DNA from 2 places in the Sphingomonas sp. AC411 genome. Region 2 is predicted to be linked to the other one. Evidence: riboswitches for the same ligand, from Rfam matches in the RefSeq annotation. Region 2 holds a riboswitch; the other holds the start of a gene.
What was found. A riboswitch is a leader RNA that binds a small molecule or an ion and turns the genes downstream of it on or off. The one in region 2 is predicted to bind thiamine pyrophosphate.
Positions count from the first base shown of each region.

Region 1 (3,405 bases), 1.8 Mb from region 2:
GACGTCCAGCCCAACGACGTCGGCTCGTCGATCCTGTTCGATCGCAACGGCGACGGCAATTTCAACGACAGCGTCAACACCATCACCGGCGCCAACGCCTTCTCGCCGGGCTTCTGCAACGGCTCCGCGCGCACCGCCGTCGTCGATTACGGCTGCCGCAACGACGATGACGGCTGGTCCTATTACGGCCGCGCCGGCTTCGACGTGCAGAGCGGCCCGTTCGTGGTCGGCTTGGTCGGCGAATTCGGCAAGTCCGACATCACCGACAGCGTCGCCGGCTTCTCGACCACGCCCGCCAGCTACACGATGGCCCGCAAGCTGAAATGGGAAGCTTCGGCCCGCGTCCGCGCCGGTCTCGCCGCGCGCAACACGCTGTTCTACGCCACCGGCGGCGCCGGCTATGCCAAGATCGACAACCTGTTCTTCACCACCAACACCGCCAACGCGTTCGCCGCCACCGGCTCGAACAAGCGCTGGGGCTATGTCGGCGGCGGCGGCATCGAACAGAAGCTGACCCGGAACATCTCGATCGGCATGGAATACACCTATCACCAGTACAAGGACAACGACGCCCGCGTCCTGGTCACCGCCGGCACCGCGCTCGCCGGCAGCCCGGTGCTGCTGGCGAACAACCCGTTCGTGCTCGCGCCCAACACCGCCGGCACCACCTTCCGCCGCAGCGATGATCAGTTCCGCTGGCACAGCCTCCGCGGCACCGTTTCTTTCCGGTTCTGAGGTAGCGCACCCTCCACCCCGTTCGCCCTGAGCGAAGTCGAAGGGTAAGCCCCACGTGCAAGGGTGCTTCGACTGCGCCCAGCACGAACGGGGAGGGGGACGCGATTACTAATACACGTCGAAAAGGCCGCAGCCCCAAACCAGGGCAGCGGCCTTTTCCTTTGTCTGCACAACCTCAATCCTCCCCCGCCAGGGAGGTGGCACCGAAGGTGACGGAGGGGGAGGACACGCAACAGAGGTTATCTCTTACCTCCCCTCCGTCTGGCAATCGCCATCCACCTCCCCCTGGCGGGGGAGGGTCGCAAAGGCACCACCTCCCACTCCCGTTCGCCCTGAGCGAAGTCGAAGGGTGTGCCCCAAGCGCAGGTGCATCGCCGATCAACACCACCAATTTCCCATTGCACCCCACCCCCATCCCCCTATGCTGACCCCACCCCGGGGAGCGCTAATCCGCGCTTGAGAGGAAGGCAGGAGCCTTCGACCCGCTGAACCTGATCCGGTTGATACCGGCGGAGGGAGGAGCGGTCGCCACAGAACCGCAATCCTTGCTCCGAGACCTTTAGGAGCAAGCGCATGGCCGATTTTGAAGCACGCACCCCGACAGCAGACATCGGCGTAACCACCGGCCCGATCCGAGGCTCGCGGAAAATCCACGTCGCGGTGCCGACCAGCCCCGACGTCCGCGTCGCCATGCGCGAGATCGTCCTCGACCCAAGCTGCTCCGAACCCCGTTACGCGTCTACGACACCAGCGGCCCCTACACCGACCCTCGCGCGCAAATCGACATCAACGCCGGCCTCCCCCAACTCCGCCGCGCCTGGATCGAAGCTCGCGGCGACGTCGAATCCTACGAAGCCCGAGAACTCCGCCCCGAAGACAACGGCCAACTCGGCCCAGATCGCTCCGGCGGCGTCCCCCAATTCCCCGGCAGCATCAAACGCCCCTCCGCGCCAAACCCGGGCACAACGTCAGCCAGATGCACTACGCCCGCCGCGGCATCATCACCCCCGAAATGGAATACGTCGCCACCCGAGAAAACCTCGGCCGCGCCATGCTCAAAGACTACGTTCGAGACGGCGAAAGCTTCGGCGCCCAGATCCCCGACTTCGTAACCCCCGAATTCGTCCGCGACGAGATCGCCCGCGGCCGCGCAATCATCCCCAACAACATCAACCACCCCGAATCCGAACCGATGGCGATCGGCCGCAACTTCCTCGTCAAGATCAACGCCAACATCGGCAACTCCGCGGTCGCCAGCAACGTCGCCGCCGAAGTCGACAAGCTCGTCTGGTCGATCCGCTGGGGCGCGGACACGGTCATGGACCTCAGCACCGGCCGCAACATCCACGACACCCGCGAATGGATCCTCCGCAATTCACCGGTCCCGATCGGCACCGTCCCGATCTACCAGGCGCTCGAAAAGGTCGGCGGGGTCGCCGAGGACCTCACCTGGGAGATCTTCCGCGACACGCTCATCGAGCAGGCCGAACAGGGCGTCGATTACTTCACGATCCACGCCGGCGTCCGCCTCGCCTACATCCCGATGACCGCGAAACGCGTCACCGGCATCGTCTCGCGCGGCGGCTCGATCATGGCGAAATGGTGCCTCAGCCACCACAAGGAGAGCTTCCTCTACGAGCGCTTCGACGAGATCACCGAGATCATGAAGGCGTACGACATCGCCTACAGCCTCGGCGACGGCCTGCGCCCCGGCAGCATCGCCGACGCCAACGACGAAGCCCAGTTCAGCGAACTCTACACGCTCGGCGAACTCACCCACCGCGCGTGGAAGAGCGATGTCCAGGTCATGATCGAAGGCCCCGGCCACGTGCCCATGCACAAGATCAAGGAGAACATGGACAAGCAACTCGAAGTCTGCGGCGAAGCGCCCTTCTACACGCTCGGGCCACTCACCACGGACATAGCCCCCGGCTACGACCACATAACGAGTGGTATCGGCGCCGCGATGATCGGCTGGTACGGCACCGCGATGCTCTGCTACGTTACGCCGAAGGAGCATCTCGGCCTCCCCGACCGCGACGACGTGAAAGTCGGCGTAGTAACCTACAAGCTAGCAGCCCACGCCGCCGACCTCGCCAAAGGCCACCCCGCCGCCCAGATGCGCGACGACGCGCTCAGCCGCGCAAGGTTCGAGTTCCGCTGGAGAGACCAGTTCAACCTCTCGCTGGACCCGGATACGGCGGAACAATACCATGATCAGACGCTCCCCGCAGAAGGCGCCAAGACCGCCCACTTCTGCTCGATGTGCGGCCCAAAATTCTGCTCGATGAAGATCACGCAGGAGGTGCGCGACTTCGCGGCGAAGCAGAACAGTCCGGCGGATACGTTCCTAGCGGAAGACGTCGACCAGACCGACACCAACCGCGCGATCTTCGCCGGAGGCTCCCACGCCGAAGCCGAAAAAGGCATGGCAGACATGAGCGAAAAATTCCGCGAAAAGGGCAGCGAAATCTACCTGCCGGCTGGATGACTCAGCGTTTTGCCTTGCCTTTTGGGAGTGTCTTCTGATCCCGCTTGAGCTGATCGATTGCTTGTTCGGCTTGAGCGTGACGGACGGCTTTTTGAGCGGCCTTGAACGTGTCGTACTGCGTTTCGGCATGCTGCCGAGCAACCGTCATCGATACACGGCCACCACTGCGCAGCACCCCG
Region 1 is NZ_CEEDAQ010000001.1:3,102,477-3,105,881, forward strand. Features, by position in the region: gene AC0IX7_RS15905 (outer membrane protein) at 1-735, shown strand, start outside; TPP riboswitch at 1,161-1,270, shown strand; partial or broken gene thiC (phosphomethylpyrimidine synthase ThiC) at 1,309-3,226, shown strand; gene rhuM (RhuM family protein) at 3,228-3,405, opposite strand, start outside.
Region 1: linked by a shared signal. The riboswitch ahead of thiC (phosphomethylpyrimidine synthase ThiC) and the one ahead of AC0IX7_RS06710 (TonB-dependent receptor) in region 2 are both predicted to bind thiamine pyrophosphate.

Region 2 (3,405 bases):
CGTCGTCGTAGATCCCGCCGACGCCGAACTGGACGGTCGGGCTGGACACCGCGTGCTTGCCCCTGGTCGGCAGGAAGTCCGCGCCGACGGGCAGGTCGTCGTCGATCCGCGCGCGCAGATATTCGCCCGATAGGTACAGGCTGACACCCGCGACCGGGCGGTAGTCGATCTCCGCATCGACGCCGTACGAGGTCTGGCCACCGGCGTTGATCGTGGCGTTCACCTGCGCGCCGCCCTGGTCGAGCACGGTGGCGAGTTGGCGGTTGCGGAACTTGTAGTGGAAGCCGGTCAACGAGGCGGAGAGCTGTTCGCCGATGAACCGATAGCCGATCTCCTGCGAGACCGAATATTCGTTCTTGAGCGCGTTCGTCCCACGCACGACGACTTCGCCACCGAAATAGCTGTTGTAGAGCGTGAACTCGTTGGGGGTGCGGAAGTTGGTGGTGATGTTGGCGAACAGCTGCTGGCGGTCGTCGAGCCGGTAGTGGATCGCGGCGCGCGGCAATGCGGCGAAGCTGTCGTTGCGCACCTTGTCCTGCGGTCCGGGCAAATAGGTGCGGCCGTTGCGCAGGACGTTGACGCCCTTGAACCCGGCGTCGATCGTCAGCCGCGGCGTCAGCGCGATGCTGTCGGCGAGGAAGAAGCCCTTCGTCACGGTGACGGTGCGCTGGTTCTCATAGGCGAGCAGGCGGCCGTCGGCGGTGCGGATCGCTTTCGCGCGATAGCCCCAGCGGTCGAACGGCTGCCCATCGGCGTCAATCGACGTGTACGACTGGGTGACGCGATCGGTGCCATAATCGAACCAGAGCCCGGCGGTCAGCGTGTGCATGCCTGTCTTGAAGGTGAGCTTGCTGACGTTGCCGGTCCGCATCTGGTCGCCGGTATAGTTGCCGAGCACCGTGGCCACGCCGTCGACTGCGCCGGGCAGCGCGATCGGCTGGGCGAGTGCCTCGGTGCCGAGGAAATTGCCTTCGGTGGTCAGCTGCGTCCCGTAGGGCGAGTTGCCGTAACCGAACTGGAGATAGGTGGTGCTGTCGAGCGCAAGCCGATCGTTCAGCACGATATGCACCGGCGCGGAGGCGTAGAGGTTGCGGAACGGCGCGCGGTACAGCCGCCAATAGTTGGTGTTCCCTGCCGTGTAGCGCTCGTCGAAATTGAAATCGCGGCCCTGCGCATTCCACTCGGCGAGCGTCGGGCTCGGGTAGCTCGACGAGTTCGCGTCGTTGTACGAGAGTGCAAGGCTGGCGCGGTTGCCGGCGCCCCACTCGTTCAGGATCTTGGCGTCGATGTGCTGGCGCGTGTCGAAACCGGCACCCCGCCAATTGTCCGCGCGCGTGTTCGAATAGGACAGGAACGCCTTCAGCCCGGTGTTGCCGATCGTCCCGCTATCGATCCGGACGAACGCGCGCCGCGCCGCGTAGCTGCCGAGCGACAGGTCGACCAGCGCGCCGGGACGCGCCTTCGGATCGTCGAGCGATAGCGACAGTAAACCGCCTGCACCGCCGAGCGTCGGGGAGTCGATATCGACCGAGCCTTGGGCGAGCGAGATCCGCTTGAGGTTCTCGGGATCGGCGAACTGCGACGGATAGGCGTAATAATAGCCGATGTCGTTCTGCGGCGCGCCTTCCATCAGCACGCCGATCTCGTCCTGGCCGAGACCGCGCAGCGTCAGGCTGGAACTGGTCGACAGACCGTACGGATCGCTCGACGCGACGTTCGCGCCGGGCAGCAAAGTCACCAGCTGGAACGCGTTCAGGGTCGGCGCCTGCTTGACGATGAAGTCGGCGGAGATCGCACTCTGCGCGCGCGGCACCTTCTGGTCGGGGAGCAGCCCCGCCGGGTCCTGCTTGCCGACCACCCGGATCTCGGCGGGTTCGACCGGATCGGATACCTGCGCCCCGGCCGCCGAGGCCGCGAGCGTTGCCGAGATGAGCAGGGTCGCCCGCCCCAAGAGCCTGCGCTCGCGCCCGGCGGAAGTCACAACAGAACCAACACTGAAAAACGTCACGTCCACTCCAATCGGAGGGACAACGGGCCAGCCGCAGACCCTCCCTACGCCGGTATAAGCCGGATCAGGTTCAGCGGGTCATGGGCTGCAGCCCACCTCTCAGCCGCGCATCAGCGGCCCCCGGGGATTTCCGTCGCTTAGGCGCTCGACCGGCCGTTGGAAAGCGTCATCGCCACCGTCGCGCCAGCGTGTGCGGCGGCGATACGCACAGGCGGCGCTGGCTATGTGGCCGGAAACACGCCACGCCCTGCGGACCGCCAACAGCCTGGACGACCGCGCATGTGCTTTTCGGCGACTGCAAGCTTCGCTGCCTCCGGGGTACTCGCCACGATCGGCATAGCCACGTTGCGGCACGTCCGCGAGCCACGCGCGCTGCTCTTCGCATCGGTGCCTTTGTTGTTCGCCCTCCATCAATTCAGCGAAGGATTGGTGTGGCTGGCGTTGCACGGCGAACTGGGCAAGGTCGCGCTCGATCATGCCGTGCTGCTGTTCACGGTCTACGCGCTCGGTATCCTGCCGGTGCTGATGCCGGCCGCTGTGGCATTGATGGAGCCGCCCGGCTGGCGTCGCACTGCAATCGTCGGCCTGACGATCACCGGCGCGCTGGTCTGCCTGTGGGACATCGCCGGGCTCGTGTTGTTTCCAACCCAGGCTTTCATCGAACAGCACTCGATCGCGTATCTGAACGCGATGACGAGCAACATGATGGTGTCGGTCTTCTACATCCTGGCGACCTGCGGCGCGTTGCTGCTGTCGAGCCACCGTGTCGTCAGGACCTACGGCGTCGTCAACGTGATCGGGCTGACGATCGTCCATCTGGTCAAGGGCTACGCGTTCGCCTCGGTCTGGTGCTTCTACGCCGCCATCCTCAGCGTGATGCACTATTGGCAGTTCGATCGACGAAAGATCGATATCCGGACTCCCAACGGCGTCTCGGTGGCCGACCAGCCTTTCCTGCTCATCTGGCTGAGGCGCGCACGGTCACGGACTACGTCGCACGCCTGAGATGGAGACGTCGTCCCTCGGATCCGCCGTGCTGTGCCAACGCATGGTCTTTCGCCGTTTGCCGCCTTACGCTGCGCCCATGACCACGGTTCTTCGACGCGCGCGCACTCCGGTGATCCTGTTGGCCCTGTTGGGTACGCCGCTTGCGGCCCAGCGTGGTACGCCGCCAACCGAGCGGACGCGGTGGCAGGCGCAAGCCGCCCGCGTCACGATTACGCGCGACGATTGGGGAATTCCGCATATCGAGGGGCGATCGGATGCCGATGCGGTGTTCGGGCTTATCTATGCGCAGGCTGAGGATGATTTTCCCCGGATCGAGGCGAATTATCTGACGGCGCTGGGCCGTACCGCCGAAGCGGAGGGCGAGGACGCGATCTGGGCGGATCTCAGGC
Region 2 is NZ_CEEDAQ010000001.1:1,310,158-1,313,562, forward strand. Features, by position in the region: gene AC0IX7_RS06710 (TonB-dependent receptor) at 1-1,951, opposite strand, end outside; TPP riboswitch at 2,033-2,141, opposite strand; gene AC0IX7_RS06715 (DUF6629 family protein) at 2,288-3,013, shown strand; gene AC0IX7_RS06720 (penicillin acylase family protein) at 3,093-3,405, shown strand, end outside.